2 regions of the Bacillus sp. PK3-067 genome follow, and region 2 is predicted to be linked to the other one. Evidence: riboswitches for the same ligand, from Rfam matches in the RefSeq annotation. Region 2 holds a riboswitch; the other holds the start of a gene.
The links. A riboswitch is a leader RNA that binds a small molecule or an ion and turns the genes downstream of it on or off. The one in region 2 is predicted to bind cyclic di-AMP.

Region 1 (15,271 bases), 960 kb from region 2:
ATAGAACTCTATTTCTTCTGTTCCAATTGGTAAAATCGCCATGTCATCTAATAATGTAATACGATTATCCGATATTTCACCACTTCGAGGATATGTAAATGGTGAATTTTTTTTCTAAAAAGCCAATTACTTTTAGCTTCATTTTTCCAGATGGTATAACATCACCAATAGATACCTTTTCTATATAATTAGCCCCTAATATAACAGGTCTAATATCAAATACTGATTTATGAAATTCCGATTCCTCAAAATATCTGCCTTGTGAAATTCGTATATGAAAGTACTTATTAATATCTTTATCAACAATAAGAGTCTTTATCGTTCCATTTTCTTTTTTTAAACTAAGTGAATAGTTACGGAACAAATAATTTGTTTTATTTGTTATTGGTATCGTATTAGATAACCCTTGCATGAAATGTTGATAATCATTTTTTGCTTTTTCTTCGCTAAACAATGTTATATCTTGCGTCGCATTAAGTTCATAAAAATTTTTATGAGTCGATAAATTATTTGCTACCGTCATCATTTTTCGATATCCCGAAAGATTACTAACAAATTCTATTGCTGAAGAAAATGCAATAATTAAAGAAATTACTATAATCAAACTTGGTAATAACCGTTTTTTCACAGACCGTATAGAATCAAATATAAAAAACATGAAGACCTCCTACGTTCTTAAATGTTTTCCGGGATATATATTTATAATGTGCTTGATTGGAATTACAGTAACAAACATTGTAAGAAAAATTATAAAAACAATATTACATACCAATACATATGGTGTTAACGGTTTTAATAAGTATGTCTGAAAATACGTATGAATTGTTCCAGAAAACATTTCTAACACCAGAAAAACCAACAGCATCGCCACTAGAGAAATAAACAAAATTTGAATATATAGTTCGCAGTAAATAGATATATTAGAAGCACCTACTGCTTTTTTTAATGAAATCTCTCTTTCTTTTTTATAAATCCAAAATAAAACCGCAGAAATGCCAGAAACAATTGCAACAAGAATGAATTTATAATAATACTTATTTGCTGGATCTATATGTGTCACATGTAGTTCCTGAAGATCTCGTTCATTCAGTATTTGAACATCTCCCGAAAGCACTTCTTTACTCCTATCCATAAACTTTTTTATTTCGTTATGAATAGATGATGTAGGATTAACAACTGTTAATTGTAATTGTTTACTCGCGATAATACCTTTTTTAGATATAGTAGGTAAGTTTTGAAGTGGAACGTATATACCTGCTACACCGACGTCACTGTCTTTTCTTGATATAGTTCCTATTTTTTTATATGTATCATCAAATTCATATAACTCCTCTACATTCGTTTGATCGCCAACAACCATATTGTTTACATTTTCACGATGAAAATATTGTCCTTCAGAAATATATGGCTTCCAATAATAATCATCTTTTAAGTTCACAGCTATAATCTTTGTTGCCCCTGAACTATTTAATGCTTTTAAATGCTCTACATAAATATCACTTTTAACAAAAATATCTTGTATGAAAGGAATTATCTCTTCCAATTCAGTTGCATTCGCTATCGGAACAGTTAAAATTTGATTCTTCTCTGGAAAACCGATTTGAAAAGCAGATATAAAGTTTCGTTTAGATTCTGTTAAAAGTGCGGCTATTGATATAGAAAGAAAAGAAATAAAAAATGACATAAGGAGAATTAAGAAAAACAGTTTATTGCTTTTTATATTTTTAAAAGCTAGGTACATGTCTGTGCTCCTTTTAAATAAGAAGGAGATGATGAACATCTCCTTATCCAAATATTTATAAAGACAACTGTTTAATGCTTTTTACCACTGTAATCGTAAGTTACCATTACTATCAAAAGTACCTTTGTGTGTATCTTCTTGATAGTCATTATTTTCATTAGCATAATGCTCAGAGTATAGTCCTTTTGCACCAAAGGCGTTATATGCACCATTACTCACAGTTGCGTTTAATACTCTTCCAGATTCATGGGATCCTAATTTGTCTGAAGCGCTTTCAATATATGAATTATTTCCATTTGATTTAATAAAAGAAATTGCTACTGAACAACGAGATGCATTTTGATTCGTAGTAGTTTGAGCTCTATAAGATAGTAGGTTACCGCTTAGAGTTGGATAGAATGCACTTGTTGAGATTGATGTTGCTAATAATACTAAAGTCGTAATTGAAAAAACTTTTCCTTTCATTAATAATCACCTTATAAATTAAATAGTTTTGTAGCGCTACATCGTCATAATACCTCTCAAGTAAATTCTCCTCAATAAGACACCTCTATGTTTTACAAACTCTTTAAACACTTAAACATTCATACATTTTTAAAAAGTAACGTATAAGTAGCAATATAAAAAGGCTGCAGAGAAATTCTTCTCCACAGCCTAATATTTATTTTTGCAAGAACGCCTGCAAATCTGCAAATTGTCTCTTTGCATCTTCATAGCCTTGCTCATATAGATTTTGTAGTTTTGCTGTATCTTTTTCCATACGATCTACTTGAAGCGGTACTTCTGGACGAATAACAAATAAATTCCCAGCTTGTTCTTCTTTTTCAATATAGTGAAGTGTTTCATTATACACTTCATAACGATTTAGCATCGTGTTCACAAGGTTCGGATATTTTTTATAAGCTTTCGCAGCAATCCACCCAAATCTTGATTTTTTCTTTGCGTAACCATGATTTCTCGTTAAAATTACGACTGATTTTTTAAATCCATCTTCCTGTGCTTTACGAACTGGAATTGGATCAGAAATCCCGCCATCTAACAGTTGCTTACCACGATAATTTACTACTGGTGCAATGAAAGGCAATGAACTAGACGCTTGTAATAAATTTAGCGCATCATCATTCGTGCCTTCTTTTTCAAAATAAACTGATTGCCCTGTTTCACAATCCGTCGTTCCTACAAGGAAACGTTCCGGGCTATTAAAGTATGTTTCAAAATCAAACGGCACATGCTTTTCTGGGATTTCGTGAAAAATGAAATCCATATCAAATAGCTGACGTTTTCTCCATAAGTTTTTATACGATAAATATTTCGGATGTGATGCATAATCAATATTGACCGTTTTATTTCTATTTCTTTGTCTGGAAAGATACGACGCTGCATGACAAGCACCAGCTGATACACCGATTACATATGGAAAATATAAATCTTGTTCCATAAAGTATTCTAATATTCCGCCCGTGTATACACCACGCATACCGCCGCCTTCTAATACTAACCCCGTATTTTCAAGCATGTTACTCTCTCCTCTATATATATTGACTCTTTAATTATTCACCATGTTAAGTATCTTTTTCTATTATATATGAGTTCTTTCAGAAATTATATTTAAAAGACTTGAGAAAAAGGAGTTTTTTCTTCCAATTATATTTCCAAATGACCGGAGACATCCTTTATAAACCTTTGAATAAAGTCTTGCTCTTCTTTCGTATATCCATCTAAAAGTAACAACCACTTTTCTTCAGCTAGCTTATGCAATTTTTCATGAGCTTTATATATTTCATTCCCACTCTCCGTTAAGCTGAAGAAGATTTCTTTTTGATTATCTAACATTTGCATCTTCTCAACGAATTGCTTTTGAAACAACTTTGTACAAATTTTAGAGATTGCTCCCTTCGTCATGCCCATTTCTGTCGTAATTGCCGTTACATTCATCAAACCATTTTTTCCGATACATTCGATTACATGTAACTCAGATAAAGACATACTACTTACGCCTGTCTCACGAAGAAACTTCTCATTTTGTCGTTTTAAATGTTCTTCTTTTTTATGCAAAAGTGTACGAATGTCCGACAGTATTTCCATTTGCTTCGTTGCATGCTTCAATCCGTTCGCCTCCTAAGTTTCCAAAGAAACAATTTAACTATATACCATTTTAAAACCATTTTTTCATCTTTACAAGTAAGAAAATCATGTTAAAATAAATTTAGTTTCCAAGGAAACTAAAATACAAGGAGGTTAACAAGATGAAAAAATCTAAACTAACTTTCATTTTATATGTTGTCTGTATTAGTGCCTTACTCGGTTCCTTCGCTCAAAATATTTACACACCTATCTTACCGATGATTCAAAATTCTTTTCACACTTCTCTTTATCTTGTAAATGTAACAGTTTCACTTTTCACATTCGTTCTTGCAATTATGCAGCTCGTATATGGACCTTTAATTGATACAAAAGGGAGAAAATCTGTCCTTATCCCTAGTTTAGTCATTAGTACAATTGGTTCAATCGGATGTGCTTTTTCGGCAAACATTTATTTATTTCTCTTTTTTAGAGCTGTTCAAGCTATAGGAATAGCGGCTATACCTGTAGTTTCAGCAACGATTATCGGCGATTTATTTGAAGGAAAAGAACGCGGAGAAGCGATGAGCCTATACCAAATGTTACTTGCCCTCGCACCTGCAATGGCTCCTCTCATAGGTGGTTATCTTGGCAGTATAAATGGTCACTTATCTGTATTTCTCTTTTTATCTACACTTGGCATTATCTTATTAATTATAAACATTTCACTACTCCCAGAAACAAAGCCAAATATAATTAAACAATCTAAAGCACAAAAGAATTACTCTCTTATCTTAAAAAATAAAACTGGATTTTCTATTACTCTTATTGGCTTCATTCAATTTTGTATTTACTTTTGCTTTCTCGTTTTTTTACCGAGTATTTTAACAAATTCATTTCATTTAACTGTAAATAAAATTGGTCTTATGTTTGTACCAATGTCTCTTTCTATCATGCTAGGAAGTTTTTGCTACAAGTTTTTGCAAAAACGCCTCACAACAAAGCAAGCTTTATTTATTACGAGTTTCTTCAATATTATATGTGTCGTTTTATTCTCTTTCACATATAACATCAATATCCCATTCATCATTATCGTTACATCTTTGTACGGTTTTAGTATGGGACTTTCTATGCCAACTCACACTACTTTATTAACAGAAGAATTCGTACAAGAACGCGCAACAGCTATCGGTATGTACAACTTCATCCGCTATCTTGGTATGGGCACAGGGCCACTTATAGGTGGATTTCTTTTATTTAACCAAAATTACTTTTGGATTTTCTTCCTAGGCGCAATTATATTTTTACTTGTAATCTTATATACAATGAAAATGCTAAGTTTTCATTCTGTACAAAAAGCAAAATAGAGCCCCAAAAAAGGTCGGCTCTATTTTACCCTCTTTGATCCGCAACAATATGAATATCAATATACTTTGTTTGTCTCATAATTTCATTTACAATAGAACCTTTTCGAATTTCTTCCCACCGCGTTCTCGCTGATTGCCCAAGTAAAATTTGTGTTACTTGCAATCTTTTCGCGACTTCAATAATAACATCCGCTGGCTTTCTTCCCTTTGCTTCTTCTAATACAAAACTCGCATCAAATTGATTCGTGAGCGTCTTCCACTCTTCAATTGTTTGTTTTTTACCAGCTGAAAGAGAGTCTATATTTTCTCTTTCAACATTTAATACATACAATTCAGCATTTAACCGATCAGCCATGCGCCATCCCCGTCTTATTAATTTCTCCGCTGTTGAACTGTATTGTACACAAACAAGAATTTTTTCTTTTACGCCAATTGGTTCTATTACTGTTTGGCTAATTTTCTCGTCCATATCATCGGCCACCTCGCGAAGTGATAATTCCCTAAGTGCTCCTAAATTATTAAGCGTAAAGAAATTTTGTAAGCTTTGCTGAATTTTTTCTTCTTTATATATCTTTCCGTCTATTAACCTCTTCCGAAGTACTTCCGGTGTTGCATCAACGAGCTGAATTTCATTTGCTTTTTGTAAAATAAAATCTGGAACTCGTTCTCTTACTTTTACATTCGTAATTTGAGCTACAATATCATGAACACTTTCTAAATGTTGAATATTAAAAGCTGATAATACCGATATACCAGCCTCTAACAATTCCTGCACATCCATATAACGTTTTTTATGCTTAGAACCAGGAACATTACTATGCGCAAGTTCATCCACTACGACTACTTGCGGCGCGCGTTTTTTTATTCCTTCCACATCAAGCTCATAAAATACCTTTCCTTTATACTGTATTTCTTTCAAAGGAACTTTTTCTAAATCAGCAATTGCTTCTTCCGTCTCTTTTCTTCCATGCGTTTCAATTAAACCAATTACAATATCAATTCCATCTTTTTTCATTTCCCTTGCATCAAAGAGCATTTTATAACTTTTTCCTACGCCTGGAGCTGCTCCTACATATAACTTTAACTTTCCGCGATTTTGCTGACGAATATATTCTAAATATTCCTCTGGCGTTCGCCTTTGAAACTTCGGTTCATAATCATCTGCATACACAATAAACACTACCTTTCATTCGAAACAACGCTACCTCAATCCGTTAGATTGAGGTAGCACTGTTACTATTTCATTAATTCCTGTAATGCCAAATTTAGCTTTAAGACGTTTACGCGGGTCTCTCCAAATAAACCAAGCGCAGCACCTTCTGTTTGATCTTTAATCAATTGATTAAGTTTTTCTTTCGGAATATTCGTTAATTTCGATATGCGATCCACCTGCACAGAAGCTGCCTTCGGACTAATATCAGGATCAAGCCCTGAACCTGAATTTGTCACTAAATCTATCGGTACTTCTGTAACTGGAACGCTCGGATTTTGTTTCTTCCACTCTTCAATACTTTTCTCTACTCGTTTCTCTAAATCTGGATTAGATGGTGCATAGTTATTTGAACCAGATGCTTCAGCCTTATATTCAATACTAGAAACACGCCCTTGAAAATAACGTGGATCCGTGAAGTTTTGCCCGATTAATTTAGAACCAATCACTTCATTTTTATCATTATATATTAGACTTCCATCCGCATTATCCTTCATCACGGCTTGTGCAATACCAGTAACAATAAGCGGGTATACAAGTCCGCACAACACTAGAAATGTAAAAGTAATACGGATAATTGGTGATAGTATACTTTGTTTCTTCTCCATCTTTTTCCCCTCTTCCTTATATGAACAAGCCGACAATTATATCAATTACTTTAATTCCAATGAACGGAACGATAACTCCGCCAAGCCCATAAATAAGTAAGTTTCGGCTAAGCAATGCATTAGAACTCATCGGTTTATATGCAATACCTTTCATCGCTAACGGAATGAGTAATGGAATAATAACAGCGTTAAATATTAATGCTGATAAAATCGCTGACAGTGGTGATGTTAATTTCATAATGTTCAATGCCTCCATTTGCGGAATCGCAAGTGTAAACATTGCTGGAATGATTGCAAAATATTTTGCTATATCATTCGCAATACTAAACGTCGTTAAAGCACCTCGCGTCATTAACAATTGCTTACCGATTCCTACAACCTCAATAATTTTCGTTGGATTCGAGTCTAGATCAATCATGTTTGCCGCTTCTTTCGCTGCTGTCGTACCACTGTTCATCGCTAATCCAACGTCCGCCTGTGCTAATGCTGGAGCATCATTTGTACCATCACCTGTCATCGCTACAAGTTTCCCTTTATCTTGCTCTGCTTTAATGACAGCAATTTTATCTTCCGGTTTACACTCGGCAACGAATTCATCTACTCCTGCTTCTTTTGCAATGGTTGCTGCTGTTAATGGGTTATCCCCTGTACACATAACCGTTTTAATCCCCATTTGACGTAACTGTTCAAAACGTTCACGCATACCAGGTTTTACTGTATCTTTTAAATAGATTAAACCGTAAATACGATTATTCACTGCAACTACAAGTGGTGTTCCGCCCTCTTTTGAAATGAAATCTGCTTTTTGATTTACATCTTTCGGAATTGTTCCACCTTGTGACTGAACCCATTCAATCACGCTACCGACAGCACCTTTTCTCACTTTCGTTCCGTCCTGTAAATCAACACCACTCATTCTCGTTTCTGCTTTAAACGGAACAAACTCACCTTGTTCTGCAAGTTCTCTATTATATGATATAGATTTTCCCTGCACATACTCGATAACAGATCGACCTTCTGGTGTTTCATCTAAAACAGAACTAATAGCGGCCCACTTTCCAACTTGCTCAATCGTTTCATTTCCTACAGGCAATAATGTATGAGCCATTCGGTTCCCAAAAGTAATTGTACCTGTTTTATCTAAAATAATTGTATTAATATCGCCCGCAGCTTCTACTGCTTTCCCTGACATCGCTAGCACGTTAAATTTTGTCACCCGATCCATCCCCGCAATACCAATCGCTGATAGCAAACCACCAATTGTCGTTGGAATTAAACATACTAACAACGCTACAAGTACAGCAGTATCAATTTGAAAACCTAAATAATTTGTAAAAATCGGCAACGTCACAACGACGATTAAGAAAATAAGAGTTAAGCTCGTTAATACTGTATTTAAAGCAATCTCATTCGGCGTTTTTTGACGAGCAGCTCCTTCTACTAAAGAAATCATTTTATCGATAAATGATTCACCAGGATTACTCGTAATGACAATTGTAATTTCATCACTTACGACCATCGTTCCACCTGTTACGGAACAAAAATCACCGCCTGCTTCTTTTATAACAGGAGCTGATTCACCTGTAATTGCAGATTCATCTACAGATGCTAATCCTTTGATTACTTCGCCATCACTTGGAATCATTTCTCCTTGTTTTACGATAACAACGTCACCTTTTCTAAGATCAGTTGCTGAAACTTGGACAATGTCTCCATTTTCTTTTACTACATTTGCAAACACATCTTTCTTCGACTGCTTTAAAGAATCGGCTTGCGCTTTACCACGACCTTCTGCTAATGCTTCTGCAAAATTCGCAAATAAAACTGTAAATAATAGAATGAGAGAAACTGTTATATTAAACCATCCTGGTATACTACTAGAACTGCTTGGAAGAAAAGATAAAATGAACGTAATGATAAATCCAATTTCCACAACGAACATAATCGGATTCTTTATCATGACTTTCGGATTCAATTTCGCAACGGATTGCTTCATCGCATGTGTTACGATATCACGATCCATCGTTTTCGCTTGTCTAACTTCATCTTCTACAGCATGTATTTGTGACTCATTTACTTGTTTTTCTTTTACTACTACCGGTCTCATCATTTACCCTCCATTACTTCAATGTAAGAAATTCTGCAATTGGACCGAGTACTAACATCGGGAAGAATGTTAATGCACCGACAATTACAATTGTTCCGATGAAGATGCCACCAAATAAACTATTATCTGTACGGAACGTTCCGACTGTTTCTGGCACTACCGTTTTTTCTTTCAATGAAGCTGCCACAGCTAGCATCGTAATTAAACTGAAGTAACGTCCTAAAAACATAACTAAACCAGTCGTAATATTCCAAAACGGTGTATTATCTCCTAATCCTTCAAATCCAGATCCGTTATTCGCAGCTGACGATGTATATTCATATACCACTTGCGTCAAACCGTGGAAACCGGAATGAGAAATAGCATCCGTCCCTAAATTTGTTGAAAGAGCTAATGCCGAAAATCCTAAAATGAGCAATGGATGAAATAAAATCGTGACCGCGATTAATTTCATTTCCTTACCTTCAATCTTTTTACCTAAAAACTCTGGTGTCCGTCCAACCATTAACCCAGATATAAACACCGCGATAATTGTATACATAATAATGTTTACAAAACCTGCTCCAACGCCGCCATACACAGTATTTAACATCATATTTACAAGCGGAACTAAACCGCCAATTGGTGTTAACGTATCATGCATCGTATTAACAGCGCCTGTTTCAGCAGCTGTCGTTACCGTTGCGTATAGTGAAGAAAATACTGTTCCAAATCGTACTTCTTTCCCTTCTGTACTTCCTTGTACATGTTCGATACCCATTCCATTTAATGCCGGGTTCCCGTTTAGTTCAGATGTCGTAATCGTTATAAACCCTAGTAAAAATACCATAAATAGTGACACGAAAAGGATGCGGCCTTGTTTTTTATTTCCGACCATTCGTCCGTACGTAAATGGAAGTGCTGTTGGTAATAACATCATAAGCATCATTTGCAAAATATTACTCATTTGTCCTGGATTTTCGAAAGGATGCGTAGAGTTTGCTCCGAAAAATCCACCGCCGTTATTTCCAAGTTCCTTAATGGAAACGAATGATGCAACAGGTCCACGTAAAATACTTTGCTTTGCACCTTCAATCGTTTGTGCTGTAACCGCCCCATCTAACGTTTGTGGTACGCCAAGTGCGACAAAAACTAGTGCCGCAATAAATGCAATAGGAAGAAACACTCTCGTTAACGCTCTCGTAAAATCAACGAAAAAGTTACCAAGTTCTTTTCCAGCAAGTCCTCTTATAAAAGCCATAACGAGCGCTAATGTCGTTGCTGGTGCCGCAAACATTAAAAATGTAATTCCGATTAATTGTGATAAATAAGATAAACCATTTTCACCGCTATAATGCTGTAAGTTTGTATCAGCCATAAAACTAATTGCTGTATTAAAAGCGAGCGTAGGCTCCATCCCTTCAATATGCGCTGGATTTAGTGGCAGCACACCCTGTAATCTGAAAATGAAGTATACGACAACGATCATAAATCCATTTAATAAAACTAATGATAATGCGTACTGTTTCCACGTTTGATTGTATGCTTTTACACCCGTAATTTTAAAAATAAGTTTTTCAAAAGGCCCGAATACTTTATCTAACGTTTTGCTACCTTGAAAAGCTTTTTCTAAATAAATCCCCGTTGGCTTTGCTACTAAAATAAACAAGAGCATTGTAATAATGACTGCAACCCAAATCATAATGAATGATTCCCCCTAATTAAAACTTCTCTGGATTTAATAATGCATACACTAAATACACTGTAATTGCTGCGACAATAACCGATAAGACAATCATCATGATTGCTTTCCTTCTTTCACAACTTTATCTGACCAACTTGCAAGACTTGCCATCGATGCAACTAATAAAATAAAAATCCCGACCATTACAACATCTAACATAACTATCCCTCTCTTTTTGTTAAAATTTACCATTTAAATATTAAAAAAGAACACTGAGCTCTACTCAGTGTTCAAAAAATGAACAACAAAAAGTAAACCTCCTCTCTAAACGCTTACGAGGTTAGCTGTCGGATTCGGGCCTAAAGAGTAGCCCTACTTTCAAAACTGAAAGATTCACCCCAAGTGACGATGCACAAAATTGGTTCCCCCGCTCCATTTCTGGAACTCAGCGATTTTAGGTTTTTTTGGAAATTTTATGAATGATTTATGAGAGTAAATATACTCCTCTATATTTCACTTGTAAAGGGGTAAATTACTGAAAATAATAATATTTACATTCATTTAAACGCTTACATTGAAGATTATTACTGTTATTTCATCTATTTTCTTTATTTCTCTTTTCTTTTCTTAAAAATGACCTTTTAAATATGAAATAAAAAGAGCGAATGACATGAAGTGCATAGCTTGTTGCACTCAGCATTCGCTCTTTTTTATTCAACCTTTATTCTCCTCGTAAAAATGCACGTAAATTTCTCCCACGAATATAAACTTGTGTCAATTCTGCATGTAGCTGCTCATACTCGGTAATATCCATCTCTAAATACAAAGCATCTTTTGATGGTAATATAATATATGGCCCTGGAAAAAGGGGATCAATCTGGACCAATTCTTGAACTCGCTCTACCGATACTGCCCAACGATTTGCTATATCTCCAAGTAATAGTACCTTCATCATTTCTTCCCCCGCCCTATTCAAAAAATAAAAAAGAAATATTATCACAATTTGTAAACACGACAAACTTAGCTCCAATGGTTTCATAGAGCCTCGCTGGATATCGTTTATTCCTTGTAACAACAGTAATAGGTGCTTGAAAAGAAAAACGAATGTGTTCTGTGAAGAAACTAACGATTGGAAGCTCATCCCCTAGTAAAATGACCTTCTTAATACACTCACAAATACTAGTAAAATCCTGCTCCTTACTACAACTATAAGTCCAATCAAACCCACAATTCCTAACTTCAGCCGCTACCTCTTCATTTGCTGTAAAAATAACTAACTCATGTTGAAATGCAACTAGATCTCTTAAACTATTTACCTTACTTTCTTCTCCAACACAAATAAGTGTTAGTTCCATGTACCTCATCCTCCTTAGTATAAAAGAAATCAAACATAGATTGATATTCCCCTATACTAATCAGATCGATGAAGTGATGTATCCATCATGGCACCGTCCTCTCTCAAGACGCTTACGAAGTTAGCTGTCGGATTCGGGCTTTGAGAGTAGCCCTACTTTCAAATTTGAAAGATTCACCCCTAGTGACACTGCACAAATTGGTTCCTCCGCTCCATATAATTGGACTCAGCGTTTACAAAAAAATATATTCTGGCTGATATATTACTCCTGTATTTTGAAAAAGTAAACAGAAAAAAAGCCAGTTATAAAACTGGCTTTTCACTTATCTATACACGCGTTTTATTCACTTTATACGCAAAATGATTCGTTGGTCCATGACCACTACCAATATTCAATGGCTCTTCAATTGCTATACTAATAAATCGTTTTGCTTCTTGAACAGCATCTTCAATTGAGTATCCTTTCGCGAGTCCTGCTGTAACCGCTGAAGCAAATGTGCACCCACTTCCGTGCGTTTGCTTTGAAGGAATTCGCTCGCTTCTAAACTCAATAAATTCTTCTCCATCAAAGAGGAAATCAATTACTTCATTACCTTGATATTCTGCATGTCCGCCCTTCATAAGCACATATTTAGCACCTAATTCGTGCAATACTTTTGCAGCTTCCTTACTATCTTCAACATTATGAATCTCCACCCCAGTTAACACTTCTGCTTCTGGAACATTCGGTGTTATAACGGTTGCTACTGGTAATAAATATTCTTTTAATGCATGAACTGCTTCTTGCTGTAATAATGATGCACCGCCTTTTGCGATCATAACGGGATCTAGCACAATATTATTCCAGCCAAATTTTTTAATTTGTTCTGCAACAATTTGAATTATTTCACTACTAAATAACATTCCTAGTTTCACTGCATCTGGTGTTAAATCCGTACCAATTGAATTCAGCTGTTCTGTAATACCTTCTAACGGAACAGGATATACCCCTTGAACGCCAAGCGTGTTTTGAGCAGTAATTGCCGTAATAGCCGTCATTCCGTATACACCAAGCTCTTGGAATGTTTTTAAATCTGCCTGAATTCCAGCACCGCCGCCGCTATCAGACCCTGCAATTGTTAAAGCTTTATTCACTTTCATCCCATTCATCCTTTTCTATCCAAAATAGCGATGATAAATTGTTTTTGCTTCGCTTATATCTTTCGTTCCATGTACGAGCACACGGCCATCTTTAAAGGCTACTAACCTCTTGTCTTCAACAGAAAATGATAGTAAATATGGATTTATATTTAAATCATTTACACGACCTTCCAACAACTCTTTATATTGTTCAAAATTCATTTCATCTTTATGAGGTGGTCTAATTTGAACTGTATTTCGCCCGCATAAAACTGCTGTTTTTGATGTGTTTTCTTTATTTAAATACGGATATAATGCATTCTCTCCGCATGAAGGACAATTATGCTGGCGAAGTTTTTGCACATTCATACATGAATACTCATTCTTCCACATATCAAACGATACAAGCCCATCTCGAAGTGATTCGTAATCTTCTACTAACAGTTTAAGAGCTTCTGTTACTTGATGAGAAACGACAAGAGATACAGCAGGTGATATAATACCCGCTGTATCACATGTTGCCCCGCCAAGCGGAATCGACTGTAATAAACATGATAAACATGGTGTTTTACTAGGAAGGATTGTGTAAGAAAGACCGTAACTACCTACACATGCACCGTAAATCCATGGAATAGAATATTTTTGTGATATATCATTTACAATAAAGCGCGTTTCGAAATTATCAGTCGCATCAATAATTACATCAACATTTATAACAAGTTCTTCTAGCTCTTCAGCTGTTACATCTTGAACGAGAGCTTCTATTGTTACATCACTATTAATCTCTTCTAAACGTTTTTTAGCCGCTATAGCTTTTGGGAGATTATTCTTTACGTCGCTCTCTGCATACAATTGTTGTCTTTGTAAATTACTCCAATCTACATAATCACGGTCAACAATTGTTATCTTGCCAACACCTGCTCTTACAAACATCTCTGCATTTGCACTACCTAATGCACCTGCACCGATAATAAGCACATGCTTTTCTCTTATCTTTTGCTGTCCTTCTTCTCCAATTGGAGAAAATAGTTCTTGGCGAGAATATCGATTATTCAACTACGCTCATTCCTTCTAAAGGACTACTTGCAGTTGCACAACGCTTACGTGCAATACGACCTGCTTCAAATCCTAAACGGCCTGCTTCAATACTTAATTTCATTGCTTGTGCCATTTTAATAGGATCTTTTGCTCCTGATACAGCTGTATTTAATAACACGCCATCTGCTCCTAATTCCATTGCAAATGCCGCATCAGCTGGGCTACCAATACCGGCATCAACGATAACTGGTACTGTCGCTTGTTCAATAATGAAGCTCAAATTTAATGGATTTACAATACCAAGTCCTGATCCGATTGGAGATGCTCCTGGCATAATCGCATGCACGCCAAGCTCTTGTAATTTACGTGCTAATACAACATCATCAGATGTATACGGAAGTACGATAAATCCTTCTTCCAGTAACATTTCAGATGCCTTTAACGTTTCTACCGGATCAGGTAATAACGTTCTATCATCACCAATAACTTCTACCTTTATCATGTCACAAAGCCCAGAAGCTTTTGCTAATTTTGCAATACGAACAGCCTCTTCAGCGTTTTTTGCTCCTGCTGTATTTGGTAATAACGTATATTTTTTCACATCAAGTTTCTCTAATAAATTAGGTTGCTTTGCATCAAAGATATCCATACGACGTACTGCAAACGTTAAAATTTCAGCTTCAGAAACGTCAATTGCCTTTTGCTGTACGTCAAAATCAGGGAATTTACCTGTTCCTAATAAAAGTCTAGAATGAAATGAAAATGGTCCAATGTTTAACATAATCAACCGCCTCCTACGAAAGTTACAATCTCAATTTGGTCTCCATCAAAAACAGATGTATCTGTATGATCATCTTTTTGTAAAATATCTTTATTACGCTCTACTACAACAATTCTGTTATCTAGCTCTAAATGTGTAAGTAGCTCAGCTACTGTTTTTACACTCGCTGGCACTTCAATTTGGTTACCATTAATTTTTAAATTCAAACTTCCATCCCCTTTC
Region 2 (15,271 bases):
ACGAAAGAATATATTTACTATCGGCCAAGTAAACGAATTGATTTAAAGATTAGTGTCGGGGATCCTATAAAGGAAGGAACGATTGCTCATAAAGCGATGGTGATGAATCAAAAAACCTCTGAGTTTATGAATCGGGATGTTTTTGGTATTCCTTATCATGGAATGGCTGTACCATTTTCAAACAATGGAAAGCTTGAAGGGTGCGTGACGGCAATTTATCCAGCTTTAACGGATGGAAAGTCAGTTGTTACTTTAAAAACAACAGACGGCTGGATTCCGGTTCCTTTTTCAAAGGTTATGTATTTAGAGGCTAAAGATAAAAAGACGTATGTGAATTCAGAAGAGTTATCAGGAACACATAAATACTCTCTGCAAGAATTCGAATACTTGCTTCCGAAAGATTCATTTATTAGATGTCACCGTTCGTTTATTGTAAATGTTAATCATATTAAAGCGATTTATCCTGATACCCATTCTACTTTTGTACTTTCGATGGATAATGGTGAGAGAGTACCAGTTAGTCAATCATACGCTAGTTATTTCCGTAAACTTCTAGGATTCTAAATTTTTCTGCTTTAGAACCTAGATTTGCTGTTCTGTCTGAATTTTCGGCATTGTATACTAAAATCCCTATTTTGATAGTGTTAATGTGTAAAATAATTGTGAATATTCAATGAGAGAGGGATTACATATGGAGAACAATTTAGATAGAATCAGAGATCAACGTCTAAAAGATCGGGTAGTTACACCTGAAGAAGCAGCTTCCTGGATTCAAAGTGGAATGACTTTAGGCTTAAGTGGGTTTACACGTGCAGGTGATGTAAAAGCAGTCCCATTTGCGCTTGTAAACCGAGTTAAGAATGATGAATCTTTTAAAGTAAATGTTTATACTGGGGCTTCTTTAGGATCGGATGTAGACAAATTATTTGCTGAGGCAGGAATTTTAGGGAAAAGATTACCTTTCCAAGCTGACACTACTATGCGAAAAGGAATTAATAACGGAGACTTTTTATTTGTGGATCAACACTTGTCTCATACAGCAGAGTTACTCCGTGCTGACGTTCTGGATATAGATTTCGCTATTTTGGAAGCGGTTGCGATTACAGAGGACGGAATGATTATTCCAACCACTTCAATTGGAAATTCCTTAGCGTTTTCCTTAAATGCTAAGTCTATTATTATTGAAATGAATATGGCTCAATCCGCGCAATTAGAGGGGCTACATGATCTATATGAACCAGGTAAACAAGGGGAGAGGCTTCCAATTCCGCTTGTGAAAACAGATGACCGAATTGGAACAATCGGTATTCCAATTGATCCTGAAAAAGTAAAGGGAATTGTGTTTACGAATCAATTGGATTCGCCATCGACAATTGTTCCTCCGGATGAAGAAACTGTTATTATGGCACAGCATTTAATAGAATTCCTTCGAGAAGAAGTCAAAGTAGGCCGATTAACAAATCGTTTAGCGCCGTTACAATCAGGAATTGGTTCAGTGGCTAACGCCGTATTGCATGGAATGTTAGATTCAGAATTTGAAGATTTAGAAGTATATTCCGAGGTTTTACAAGATGCAGTTTTTGATCTTATGGATGCTGGAAAAGTCAATTTTGCTTCTTGTTGTTCTATCACGCTTTCTGAAGAGAAAATGCAACAAGTATTTTCTAACTTTGAAAAATATCGTGACAAATTAATGATGCGTCCACAAGAGATTTCCAATCATCCTGAAATTATTCGTCGCCTTGGATTAATCTCAATTAATACTGCATTAGAATTAGATATATACGGAAATGTTAACTCTACTCACGTTTTAGGTACAAAAATGATGAATGGTATTGGTGGGTCTGGCGATTTTGCAAGAAATGCTCGCCTAGCTATCTTTGTTACTAAATCGATTGCGAAAGGTGGTAACATTTCAAGTATCGTTCCTTTCGTTTCTCATGTAGACCATACTGAACATGATGTAGATGTTATCGTCACTGAACAGGGATATGCCGACTTAAGGGGACTTGCGCCAAGAGAAAGAGTGGAACTTATTATTGAGAATTGCGCACATCCAATGTATCGTGAACAGCTACGAGCTTATTACGAAGAAGCAAAAATAAGAGGTGGACAAACTCCTCATATTTTAGAAAAAGCTTTTTCTTGGCATACGAACTATGCTAAAAATGGAACAATGCTTGAAGCGATAGTAGAAACTGTATAGGTTTGTATCGTACGAAATAGTAAAACGAATGAGTGAGCTTGAAGATTAAATTTTAGAAAAAGAGAACGCCAACTTTTAGAGATGGCGTTCTTTTTCTTTAAAAAAATTGTTGAAAATCGTACTGATTATAATAAAGATTTATAAAATTAATTTCTATTTTATGGGAATTAAAGGTTTTTTTGAAGTGCTTTCCGAATCAATTTAGTAGTGTACATATTGAAAGTGAGGAAAAAGAATCATGAAGATAAGAGAAGCATTATTAAGTGAAGCAAATGAATTAAGTGAACTCGCACTACATTCAAAAGCAACGTGGAATTATAGTGAAGAATTCATACTTGCTTGTAAGGAAGATTTAACAATTACGGAAGAGTACATAAAAAATAATTTTGTATATGTTTTAGTAAACGATAATGCGAAGATTGGTTTTTTCTCATTTTTACGTAATGATAAAGCTCTCGATTTCTTGTACATTCATCCTCATTACAAAGGAAAAGGTTACGGGAAAATACTTTGGGAGTATGTAATAGAAAAAGCCAATGAACTAGGATTAAAAAGTTTTACAATTGATAGTGATCCGAATGCAAAAGGATATTACTTGAAAATGGGAGCACAGTTAATAGGAGAGACACCATCAACTGTCTTTAAGGGTCGTTTACTGCCTCTTTTGAAATATGATGTGTAAAACTATTAATAGTAGGGGAAGATTAGAATGGATGATGTAAAGAAAAAGCAAATATATGAGGCGTTAATAAGATCTTGGTCAATAGAAACAAGTTCAAAGTGGACAATTGAAAATCCAGCAAAGGGACAGTGTGGTGTAACGGCTCTAGTCGTTCAAGATATATGTGGAGGGAAAATTAAAAAGACAAAAATAGGGTGCGTGTGGCATTTTTATAACTTTATAGATGGGCAGAGATTTGATTTTACAGAGACTCAATTCAATGGGAAATTGAATTATATGGATGAAAAGTCAAATTGGGAAGAAGCATTTGCAGATACAAATGAAAAACAATATAGCATTTTGAAGGGAAAAATAACGAAAGAATTAAAATTATCTTTTGACTCTTAATCTTTAATAAGTTACTATAATGGTGGTAACTTATTAAAGGGAACTTCATAGAGTTGAAAGGGGAAATACTTTTGAAAACAACTTATGTAAACGCTACAATTGTAACGATGAATGAACAAAACGAAGTGATAGAAAATGGATATATCATTGTAGAAAATGATCAAATTATAGATGTAAAGAGCGGAGAATTTGCAAATGATTTTAAAGTAGATGAAGTAATTGACATGAAAGGAAAGTGGGTTTTACCAGGGCTTGTAAATACACATACACACGTTGTAATGAGTCTCCTAAGAGGTATTGGCGATGATATGTTATTACAGCCGTGGCTTGAGACGAGAATTTGGCCACTGGAAAGTCAATTTACTCCCCAAATTGCGGTCGCTAGTACGGAATTAGGATTACTTGAGATGGTGAAAAGTGGTACAACATCATTCTCTGACATGTTTAATCCAATTGGAGTAGATCAAGACGCAATTATGGAAACGGTATCAAGGAGCGGGATGCGAGCTGCTGTTTCAAGGACTTTATTTAGCTTCGGAACGAAAGACGATGAAAAGAAAGCGATTGAAGAAGCTGAGAAATATGTGAAGCGTTACTATAACGAAAGTGGCATGTTAACTACGATGGTTGCACCACATAGTCCATATACATGTAGTACAGAATTGTTAGAAGAGTGCGCACGGATTGCAGTAGAGAATCAAACGATGGTTCATATCCATCTTTCTGAAACAGAGCGTGAAGTACGTGATATTGAAGCACAATATGGAAAACGTCCAGTAGAATATGCAGCGAGCTGCGGATTGTTTAAACGCCCAACAGTTATTGCACACGGTGTAGTATTAAATGACGATGAGCGTGCATTTTTAGCAGAAAATGACGTTCGAGTAGCTCATAATCCGAATAGTAATTTAAAACTAGGTTCTGGTATAGCGAATGTAAAAGCGATGCTAGAAGCAGGAATAAAAGTAGGAATTGCAACAGATAGTGTTGCATCTAACAATAATTTAGACATGTTTGAAGAAATGCGCATAGCGACTTTATTACAAAAAGGTATTCACCAAGATGCAACAGCATTACCAGTTGAAACAGCTCTTTCTCTTGCGACAAAAGGAGCTGCGGAAGTAATCGGGATGAAACAAACAGGGTCACTAGAAGCTGGTAAGTGTGCTGATTTTATTACGATTGACCCGTCTAATAAGCCGCATTTACAACCAGCGGATGAAGTGTTATCACACCTTGTATATGCTGCTAGTGGAAAAGATATAAGCGATGTAATTATTAACGGAAAACATGTCGTTTGGAATGGCGAATGTAAAACGTTAGATGAAGAGCGTATTATATTTGAAGCAAGTCGTTATAAACGAGGTTTGCAAAGATAGATAATTATGTGGCAGTTGAAAAAGCTATCCTTTTAAAAGGATAGCTTTTTTCTTGAACGAATAAATATTCAAAAGAATGTCGCATCTTTCTGTTAGTATTTCTGCTATAATATATTACGCTTTATAATATTTTATATTTAAGGAGAACAACTCATGAAGCGAAAAAAGAGCCATTTAATGGTAATGGCACTTGTTACATCTTTATTATTAACAGCTTGTAATAATAAAGCGAATAAAAGTGATACAGAGGTTAAAAAACAAGTGTTAAATGTAACAGTATCAGAAGAAATTCCTTCTCTGGACACTGCGAAAACAATGGATGGTACATCAGCCCACGTTATGCAGAATATATTTGAGGGGTTATATGTATTAAATGATCAAGATCAGCCTATTCCAGCAGTAGCAAGATCGTTTAAAAGAAGTGAAGATGGTAAGAAATATACATTTGATTTGCGTAAAGATGCAAAATGGTCAAATGGAGACAGTGTGACAGCAAATGATTTTATATTTGCATGGAAACGTGCAATTAATCCTGAAACGGCATCTCAATATGCATACATGCTCTTTTATGTGAAAAATGCGAAAGAGATTAATAAGGGAACAATGCCTCTTGATGCACTTGGGGTTAAAGCAATAAATAATTATACGTTAGAAGTTGAACTCGAACAGCCAGTTCCGTATTTTTTACAGTTGTTAGCACTACCTATATACTTACCACAGCATGAATCATTTTTGAACGAACAAGGAAACAATTATGCATTGGAACCTAGTAATCTCATATATAACGGTCCATTTGTATTAGAAAAATGGAAGCATGAACAAGAGTTTCAATTAAAGAAGAATGCTACATATTGGGATCGAAAGAAAGTGAAATTAGACGAAATAAACTTTCATATCGTAAAGGATACAATGACAGCTGTAAATTTATATGAAGCCGGAGATTTAGATCGAGTACCTATTAATTCGCAAGTTGTAGACAAGTATAAAGGGAATAAGGAATTACATATGTCGAGTGATCCTGGAATTGCTATGCTTCGTTTTAATGAAAAAAATAACGCGTTAGCAAATAAAAAGGTGCGTCAATCTATTTCATTAGCGTTAAATAAAGATGATTTCGTTGCTCACTTTATTAATAACGGAGCAAAACCTGCAAGTGGACTTGTACCAGTTGGTCATGTAAATGAAGTGACTGGTAAAGATTTTAGAAAAGAAAATGGAGATATTTCCTCATATGATTTGCAAAATGCGAAAAAACTTTGGGAAGAAGCGAAAAAAGAGCTTGGGGTAGAACAAGTAAACCTAGAGTTCTTAACGTTCGAACAAGATAACGCAATACGTATGGCAGAATATATAAAAGGTGATTTAGAGAAGAATTTGCAAGGGTTAACGATACAAATTAAACAACAGCCATTTAAGCAAAAATTACAGTTAGAACAAATAGGTGATTACGATATAACTATGGCAAATTGGGGACCTGACTATAAAGACCCAATTAGTTATTTAGAGTTATTTACGACAGGGAATCCGAATAATAAAATGAATTATTCTAATGTTCGTTACGATGAATTAATAAAGAAAGCGAAAACGGATTTTGTACTAGATACGGAAAATCGATGGAAAGCGTTGCGAGAAGCCGAGCAGGTATTATTAGAAGATGCTGCGGTGGCGCCGCTTTATCATATTGGCTCAGCATATGTACAAAAGGATTATGTAAAAGGAATTGAAAAGCATCAATTTGGTGGTATTTATACTTATAAGAATGCTTATATTGCTAATGAATAAATACAAAAAACCTTACTTTTTAAAAGTAAGGTTTTTTACACATGAATTCTATTAAACCGATTTTAATAAAGCGTAAAAATTCGTATCATATGGGATATCATCTTGATACATATAATTTTTTAGAACTCCTTCTTTTTCAAAACCTAGTTTTAATAGCACTTTATTGGAAGCTTCATTTTCAAGAAATACAATTGCCCCAATCCGCTTTAAATGAATCGTATGGAAACCGTATGATATAACCTCAGAAACAGCTTCAGTCGCATATCCTTTTCCCCAGTGTTCAGGCAAAAAGGCATAACTTATATTGGCTCGTTTATGCTCAGAAGACCAATCGTGAAAACCAATGGTACCGATGAGTTCTTTCTTGTCTTTTAATTCGATTCCCCATTTTATACCGTTTCTTGCATTGTAACTCAACTTAAAGTTATGAATGATTTGTTTCACTTGATCAACATCTTGTAACGGTTTTTGGCCATAATAGCGCAGTACATTAGTATTAGAAAAGCATTGTAGTATACGCGGTGCATCTTCTTCGGTAAGTTCTCTTAAAATAAGTCTTTCAGTTTTTAATAAAGGAAACATATTTTCGCTCCTTTTCACATGAAAATAGAATGTATTTGTTATTATATAATTTAATCTGAAAATAAAGATTATTCAAGGTGTAAGGAAGTTATTGGCTGGAAATAGATTATAAAATTTATTTTAAAAAGACTTTATAGGATTAATACAAATAATGAAAAAAAGGGTACTCCAAATTAAAATTGGAATACCCTTTTCTCATTACCCTACAAATGTTTGATACAGTAAGAAGATATTTAAAACGATAACGAGTGCTGCAATTATCCAAGCGATAAATGTTGTTATACGGTGGTTAACGAGTGCACCCATAATCTTTTTGTTACTTGTAAACATAATAAGTGGCACTAGTGCAAATGCAATACCGAATGATAAGACGACTTGGCTCATGACTAGAGCGTAAGTTGGATTTACACCTAAAGCGATAATAACTAATGGTGGAATCATTGTAATAAATCGGCGTAAGTATAACGGAATATGCATGCGAATGAAACCTTGCATAATAATATCACCCGACATTGTACCGACAGAAGAGCTAGATAGTCCTGCTGATAAGAGCCCAATTCCAAACAAAGCAGCTGATACAGGACCTACTAAGTTGGTAAATTGAGTGTAAGCAACATCTAAATCTTCAACGTGCAAGCCGTTTTTAAAGAATAGTGCAGCAGCAACAATTAACATACTTGCATTAATTGCTCCAGCAATAACCATTGCAATAATAATATCGATAAATTCGAAACGAAAAATCTTTTTCTTTTGTTCGTCAGTTGTTCCGACCACACGGCGTTGTGTTAATGCAGAATGCAAGTATATTGCATGCGGCATAACTGTCGCACCTAAAATCCCTGCTGCAAGTAATATACTGTCTACACCTTGGAATTTTGGAATAAATAGTCCTGAAAGAAGGGGACTTAATTCTGGTTTTGCATAAAAAACTTGAATCCCAAAAGCAATTACTACAATGAAAATCATTCCTGTAATAATAGCTTCTAGTGGACGAAATCCTCTACGTTGAAATTCAAGGATAATAAATGATCCGGCTGCTGTAATTAAAGCGGCAGGTAGCATCGGGATTCCAAATAGTAAGTAAAGCCCCAATGCAGCTCCAATAAATTCCGCTAAATCTGTAGCCATAATAACTAGTTCACCTTGTATCCATAAACCGATAGACACAGGCTTTGGAAAGTTTTCACGAGCTATTTCGGGTAAATTGTTTCCTGTAGCAATTCCTAATTTAGCTGATAAAGTTTGGATTAATACAGCCATTAAGTTAGAGGCGAGTATAACCCATAATAGTAAATATCCATATTGTGAACCAGCTGCGATATTTGTAGCAAAGTTGCCAGGATCAATATAAGCAACGGACGCTATAAAAGCGGGTCCTAAAAATGGTAACAGTCTTTTCCAGCCTTTTGTTTCTCCACTTAAAGCTAAGTGAGCTGATTGTACGGTTGTACTTTCAGAAGGGAGATGTTCATCTTTTGCTATATCTTTATTCATAGTAGTTTTCCCCTTTAAAATGTTAACTTGATGAAATTATTGTATTTATTCTTACTCATTATTTCAATACATTTAAATATGTTATATGATAATTTCATTTGAACACGAAAGTTTCCTTAATGCAAATTATATGCCTTTATGCAATGGATGGTGTGATAACGTAAAATAAATTGGGAGTTTATGGTGTGATGACGTGGGGAAACATAATAAATTAAAGGGTCAATTTTGAAATTTATGTGAACATAAAGCCGATAATCCAGCATATTAATTGATGGAATTGCATTTGTATGATATATAATATATTGGGATTACAACATAACCATAGTGTTTTGATGTGTAATCTTGTTTTTTATTTTTGTTAACTGATAGAAAATAGTATAAAGAAAAGAAAATGGGATTCATTTTCTTATTATATATGTTTTGATATGAACGTTAACTTATACATGATTTTAAAAATTAGATAGGTGGTAGAAATACATTGGCAACTACAAAACCATACAGAGTATTACTATATTACATGTACACAACAATTGAAAACCCAGAAGAATTCGCGGCAGAGCATTTAGAATTTTGTAATTCACTTGAATTAAAAGGAAGAATTCTTGTAGCGAAAGAAGGTATTAACGGAACTTGTTCTGGAACTGTAGAACAAACAGAGAAATACATGGAAGCAATGAACAATGATCCACGTTTTGACGGTATCGTATTTAAAATAGATGAAGCTGATGGTCATGCATTCAAGAAAATGCACGTGCGTCCTCGTCCAGAGTTAGTTACACTTCGTCTAGAAGATGACATTAACCCACACGAAATAACTGGGAAGTATTTAGAGCCAAAAGATTTTTATGAAGCAATGAAACAAGAAGATACAGTTATCATTGATGCACGAAATGATTATGAGTTTGATTTAGGTCACTTCAAAGGTGCGATTAAACCTGATATCGAATCATTCCGTGAATTACCAGATTGGATTCGTGAAAATAAAGAAGTACTTGAAGGTAAAAAGATTTTAACTTATTGTACAGGCGGAATTCGTTGTGAGAAGTTTTCTGGTTGGTTAGTTCGTGAAGGCTATGAAGATGTAAGTCAGCTTCACGGCGGAATTGTAACGTACGGAAAAGACCCAGAGGTACAAGGTGAGCTTTGGGATGGACAATGTTACGTGTTCGATGAGCGTATTGCTGTACCAGTAAACCAAAAAGAACATGTTATCGTTGGTAAAGACCACTTTACAGGTGAACCTTGTGAGCGCTATGTAAACTGTTCAAATCCAGAATGTAATAAGAAAATTTTATGTTCTGAAGAAAACGAAGCGAAATATTTACGTGCATGTTCTCATGAATGTCGTGTAAGTCCACGTAACCGCTACGTAATACAACATGAATTAACGGAAGAGCAAGTAGCTGCTGCATTAGAGCAAATCGAAGCAGGGAAGTAAACTGAATTCGTATAATAAAAGGGGTACTCCAAGTTTTATTTTGGAGCACCCTTTTTTTATTATCCGGTCCTGTCATTTGTCGGTAAGTCGATATATTAAAAAAATCGCTGATATATTTCGAGTTGCGCCGATATAATCGGAAAATCGCTCATAAAAATTTCACTTACTGCAGCGCACCAAGAATTTGAAAATAACCTTTTTTAATTTTTATCTTCTTTCTCTTTAACGGCAGAAAGTACAGTTTGTTTTACCCAAGCTTTTCTTCGTTTATGTTGTAGACCCCATTGGTATAAACTTTGGGCTCCTAAAATAAGTGAAATGACAATGCCGCTAATCGCAATTAATAGAGCGAAAAATTCAAGAGGTGACGATATTTTGTTTGAATCGGTGTTTCTTAAAAGGTCAATCATAGTAAACCCTAACATTTGGCCCACTACAGAGTAGAGCGTTAAAATTAACAATAAGAGGCTATCTTTTTTAGAGGCGACATTTTCTTGATATTTAAACAAACTATCAAGATTTTGTTTCGCGTTCGAGTATAGAACCTCAATATTAAAAAGTTTTCTTAAACGAAAGAAAATATCTTCACTTTGTGATTGGGATACTAATTCTAAAGAAAAATAATTAGCAGTGAACGAATTGATCGAATAAATTAATTTCTCTATTTCATTAGTATCTTGTTCAATGTTTAGCTCAGCATAGGCGTTAGCCATTTTTAATAAAACAATTTTATGGAATAGGTTTAATAATAAAGCGTAATAAAATTCTCCGTACATTTGACTAGCAAGTTTAGCGATTTTACGTTCTCCTTCATTTGTTACACATGTAAAAATATGTTCTTCCATTATGAAATAACGATTTGGAGCCCATCTCTGGTAAGCGTGTTTTTTTAAATAGTCATGAATGTAAGGAAGGTTATTTGCGCTCACATATGGCTTACCATCACTTGTTAATCCGGAAAGACTAGAAGTACGATAAACATCCACTTCATTAAGCTCCATACCTTCTTTTAGCGACAATAAAGTTTGGACGTACATTCTTTGGTCTTCGAAGAAAGGGAAGGTTTGAAAGTATGAACTTCTTAATCTCTTCTTTTCAAAGAAATCAGTTACGCCATGAAATAAATAACCAAAAATGAATTTTTCAACTTGGGAATACTTTTTTCCGTTACATTCAATACAAATAGTTTCATTTGTATCATTTTTAGTTTCAAGTACACGGAAGCGAGCAGCGAATTCGATTGCTTCAGATAAAGTCATGTTTGGAGCAGTGTTTACTTCTGTTCGAATTGTTAAGAAGCCAAGTTCATAAGGACAAAGTGTTACATCAATAGAGTGTATCTTGAATGGGATTGAAATACGGTTTGTTGTTAAATGTCCAGTTAAGTTAAGGTCCTTTGAATAACGTTGCAAGCCCTTTTGATGCTCTGAGTGAGGAAAGAGAATTTTATTTGTAAATGAAAGATAGTATGCTTCCATATTTTGATGTGAAACTTTAAACTCCCCATAATATGTATTTTCATCATCGAGATGATCGAGCCGAAAAGGACGAAAATCGTTTTTTTGTAAGAAAGGGAACATCTCTTGTTCATATCCAGCTTTAAACGAAAACGGGAATATAAATTGAAATATAGCTGTTGCTACACCTTTTTCCTCAATTGATTGTATTGCCTCCATCTACATTGTGTCCTTTCCATATATGCTATAGAAACAACATGCCCAAATTTATTTGAAAATAACCACTCTTTTATACTCAATTGAGAGTGAAAATTCAGCTTATTTAGCAGAGGACATGTATAATGTTATGTATACTAAAAGTTATAAAATTTTATTTTGAAAAGGGGGATGCTGTATGCGGATTTTAGTATTAGGCGCTGGTGGAGTCGGAGGATTTTTTGGTGGCAGATTAGTCGAAAAGGGAGAAGATGTTACATTTCTTGTTCGTAGTAAACGGAAAAAACAATTAGAGGAAAGAGGACTTGTAATCCGAAGTGTTAACGGGGATTTTTCCTTTCAACCGAAATTAATAACGAAAGAAGAGAGAACTTCTCCATTTGATGTCATTTTATTTTCAACAAAAGCGTATCACTTAAACGAGGCAATTCAAGATTTGAAGCCGTTTGTTGGCGAAAATACTGTAATCATTCCATTGTTAAATGGTATCGCTCATTTATCGCTATTACAAAAAGAATTCGGCGAAGAAAAAGTAATTGGCGGTTTATGCTTTATCGAGACGACGTTAAACGATCAAGGAGAAATTGTACAAACTAGCGCTGCCAACAGACTTGTGTTTGGAGAAATTAAGTCTCAAAATTCAGAGAGAGTAAAGCATATTTCTAAAGCATTTGCAGGTACGAAATCTAGTTTTGTTTTAAGTGAAAATATTACGCAAGATATGTGGCATAAATATTTATTTATTACTGTAATGTCCGGTGTGACAACGTTAATGCGTGCACCAATTGGACCAATCCGTGAAAGTGAAGGCGGCCGTGATTTTATCCGTAATGTATTTGAGGAATCTGTACAAATCATGAGAGTATTAGGAGCTCCAATAAAGGTTAATATTGTCCAGGAACATATGAAAACAATTGATAAAATTTCGTATGATATGAAGTCATCGATGCAACGTGATATGGAGAAGGGTTCGTTTATTGAAGGGAAGCACTTGCAAGGATATTTACTGGATGTAGCAGAGCAATTTTCTATAGCGGCACCATTATTAGGCACTATATATCAAAATTTAAAGGTGTATGAAGAGATGACCTTTAACAGATCTGTAATAGAATTAGATGTATGAAAAAATAAAAAAGATAGCAATATATAAGTGTATTGCTATCTTTTTTATTTTTTGTATGACAAATTATTTATTTCTTTTCGTTCTATCTGTCAAATTTATTTCCTGTTCACGTTTACCATATAACTGATTAATTTCATTTGCTACTGCATCTAAATATGAATCGGAAAAAATAGGCTTCTTTTCTTTAGACATATGGGTCTCCTTTGCGGATTTTTTAGTATTCATTATGTATATTTCTCAGTGGATTATGCGCAATCATTTTAATTTTTTTCTTATTAAAAATTTTTGTTTACTTTTTGAAAATAAAGGAGTATTATAATCCACAGTTTCAATTTTCTAAATCGCTGAAACCGCATGGTACGGGGGACCCGTTTTTACGGATTAGTACATAATCCGATGGGGTGAATCCTTGAAAAAGGTAGGGCTACTCATAGGCCCGAATCCGACAGCTAACCTCGTAAGCGTTATATTGAGAAGGAAGGTGGAGCTTGTGCGACAAAAAAAATAATGTCTACAAGTCTATTTCGCTATGGCTTGTAGACATTTTTTGTTTTCTGAGGAAATCGTTTACTGGCTGTAACAAGCAGTAAAGTTCGTACAAAATTATTGGAGAGTGGACAGCATTGGTTTCATCTATTAAAAGATTTTTAATTGGAAGACCGTTAAAATCAACGGAGCTTGGAGAACAGAAGCTTAATAAAACGAAAGCTTTAGCTATTTTATCTTCTGACGCATTGTCATCAGTTGCTTACGGTCCAGAGCAAATTTTAATTGCTTTAGCAGGTGTTGGAGCGATCGCTTATTGGTATTCCATTCCGATCGCTGTTGGGGTATTAGTATTATTGACAGCCCTTATTTTATCTTATCGTCAAATTATTTTTGCTTATCCGCATGGCGGGGGAGCGTATGTTGTATCAAAAGAAAATTTAGGGATGAATCCAGGCTTAATTGCTGGAGGATCTTTATTAGTTGACTATATTTTAACTGTTGCGGTAAGTGTGTCCGCTGGTACAGATGCAATTACGTCTGCATTTCCTAGCTTACATGCACACAACGTAATTATTGCGGTTATATTTGTTATATTAATTACGATCTTAAATTTAAGAGGAGTAACGGAATCAGCTTCCGTTTTAGCATATCCTGTTTATTTATTCGTTTTAGCATTATTTATATTAATTGGTGTAGGCATATATAATATTTTAACTGGTCATGTTTCACCCACTTTACATGCGCCGATTGGTACACCAGTTGCAGGGATTAGTTTATTTTTATTACTAAGAGCATTTGCATCAGGTAGTTCTGCTTTAACAGGTGTTGAAGCAATTTCAAATGCAATTCCGAACTTTAAAGATCCTGCGCCAAACAATGCTGCAAAAACATTGCTTGCAATGGGTGCATTACTTGCTGTGTTATTTTCAGGAATTGTGTTTTTAGCCTATTATTACGGAGTGACTCCGAGTAAAGAAGTAACAGTTGTTTCTCAAATTGCTGAACAAACATTTGGACGTAATTTCATGTACTATTTCATACAAGGTACAACAGCTTTAATATTAATTCTTGCTGCTAATACAGGTTATTCTGCATTTCCTTTATTAGCGGTTAACCTGGCAAAAGATAAATTCATACCGAGAATGTTTACGATTAGAGGAGACCGTCTAGGTTACTCAAACGGTATTATTATACTTGGAGTTGCTTCGATTATTTTAATTGTAGCTTTCCAAGGACAAACAGAACATTTAATTCCACTATATGCAGTAGGTGTATTTATTCCATTTACACTTTCTCAAACAGGAATGGTATTAAAATGGCTTCGCGAAAAGCCTGAAGGATGGGCTTTAAGATTAACGGTTAATTTAATTGGTGCAGTTATTAGTTTTATCGTAATGAGCATGTTCTTTTTAACTAAATTTGCACAAGTTTGGTCGATTCTTATTTTCTTACCAGTTATTATCTTCTTATTCCATCGAATTAAGAAGCATTATGATGCAGTGGGTGATCAATTAAGTTTAAAAACTTGCGAGCCTCTTATTCCAATTGAGGGGAATGTAATTGTCGTTCCTGTAGCAGGTATGACGCATGTAGTAGAAAATTCATTGAACTATGCGAAGTCTCTTTCGGCAGATCAAGTTATCGCTGTATATGTTGCTTTTGACAGAGAAGAAGAAAAGAAATTTGAAGAGAAATGGAAGAAGTGGCAACCTGAAGTAAGGCTTGTTACATTACATTCTCATTATAGAAGTATTATTCAGCCGCTAACGAAGTTCATTGATACAGTGCAATATAAGGCAAGTGAATCGAATTACCGCGTTACGGTCGTTATACCACAGTTCATTCCGAAAAAAGGTTGGCATAACATTCTTCATAATCAATCCAGTTTACTCATACGTGCGTATTTACTTTATAAAAGAAATGTTGTTATTACGACAGTTCCATATCATTTGAAAAAATAAGAAGATTTTTTAAGGATAGTTTCATGAAAATGAAGCTATCCTTTTTGTGTATATGCTATGCATAATTGCATACGG

Region 1: linked by a shared signal. The riboswitch ahead of M1D73_RS03900 (hypothetical protein) and the one ahead of M1D73_RS09020 (APC family permease) in region 2 are both predicted to bind cyclic di-AMP.

Annotation. Positions count from the first base shown of each region.
Region 1 covers NZ_CP096490.1:752,771-768,041, reverse strand. The annotation lists partial or broken gene M1D73_RS03970 (ABC transporter permease) at 1-658, opposite strand, end outside; gene M1D73_RS03965 (ABC transporter permease) at 668-1,741, opposite strand; gene M1D73_RS03960 (hypothetical protein) at 1,823-2,206, opposite strand; gene M1D73_RS03955 (patatin-like phospholipase family protein) at 2,403-3,257, opposite strand; gene M1D73_RS03950 (MarR family transcriptional regulator) at 3,386-3,847, opposite strand; gene M1D73_RS03945 (MFS transporter) at 3,988-5,169, shown strand; gene kdpDN (KdpD-like non-kinase potassium sensor) at 5,195-6,349, opposite strand; gene kdpC (K(+)-transporting ATPase subunit C) at 6,406-6,987, opposite strand; gene kdpB (potassium-transporting ATPase subunit KdpB) at 7,004-9,094, opposite strand; gene kdpA (potassium-transporting ATPase subunit KdpA) at 9,108-10,775, opposite strand; gene kdpF (K(+)-transporting ATPase subunit F) at 10,795-10,872, opposite strand; gene M1D73_RS03915 (SipW-dependent-type signal peptide-containing protein) at 10,872-10,976, opposite strand; cyclic di-AMP (ydaO/yuaA leader) riboswitch at 11,073-11,218, opposite strand; gene M1D73_RS03910 (hypothetical protein) at 11,353-11,475, opposite strand; gene M1D73_RS03905 (hypothetical protein) at 11,479-11,712, opposite strand; gene M1D73_RS03900 (hypothetical protein) at 11,726-12,112, opposite strand; cyclic di-AMP (ydaO/yuaA leader) riboswitch at 12,206-12,353, opposite strand; gene thiD (bifunctional hydroxymethylpyrimidine kinase/phosphomethylpyrimidine kinase) at 12,439-13,251, opposite strand; gene thiF (thiazole biosynthesis adenylyltransferase ThiF) at 13,267-14,286, opposite strand; gene thiG (thiazole synthase) at 14,279-15,049, opposite strand; gene thiS (sulfur carrier protein ThiS) at 15,052-15,255, opposite strand; gene thiO (glycine oxidase ThiO) at 15,271-15,271, opposite strand, start outside.
Region 2 covers NZ_CP096490.1:1,716,194-1,731,464, forward strand. The annotation lists gene M1D73_RS08960 (LytTR family DNA-binding domain-containing protein) at 1-564, shown strand, start outside; gene M1D73_RS08965 (acetyl-CoA hydrolase/transferase family protein) at 692-2,206, shown strand; gene M1D73_RS08970 (GNAT family N-acetyltransferase) at 2,445-2,888, shown strand; gene M1D73_RS08975 (YunG family protein) at 2,916-3,275, shown strand; gene M1D73_RS08980 (bifunctional S-methyl-5'-thioadenosine deaminase/S-adenosylhomocysteine deaminase) at 3,329-4,654, shown strand; gene M1D73_RS08985 (peptide ABC transporter substrate-binding protein) at 4,808-6,436, shown strand; gene M1D73_RS08990 (GNAT family N-acetyltransferase) at 6,488-7,018, opposite strand; gene M1D73_RS08995 (Nramp family divalent metal transporter) at 7,217-8,512, opposite strand; gene trhO (oxygen-dependent tRNA uridine(34) hydroxylase TrhO) at 8,991-9,950, shown strand; gene M1D73_RS09005 (hypothetical protein) at 10,151-11,626, opposite strand; gene panE (2-dehydropantoate 2-reductase) at 11,802-12,746, shown strand; gene M1D73_RS09015 (hypothetical protein) at 12,810-12,938, opposite strand; cyclic di-AMP (ydaO/yuaA leader) riboswitch at 13,079-13,225, shown strand; gene M1D73_RS09020 (APC family permease) at 13,370-15,196, shown strand.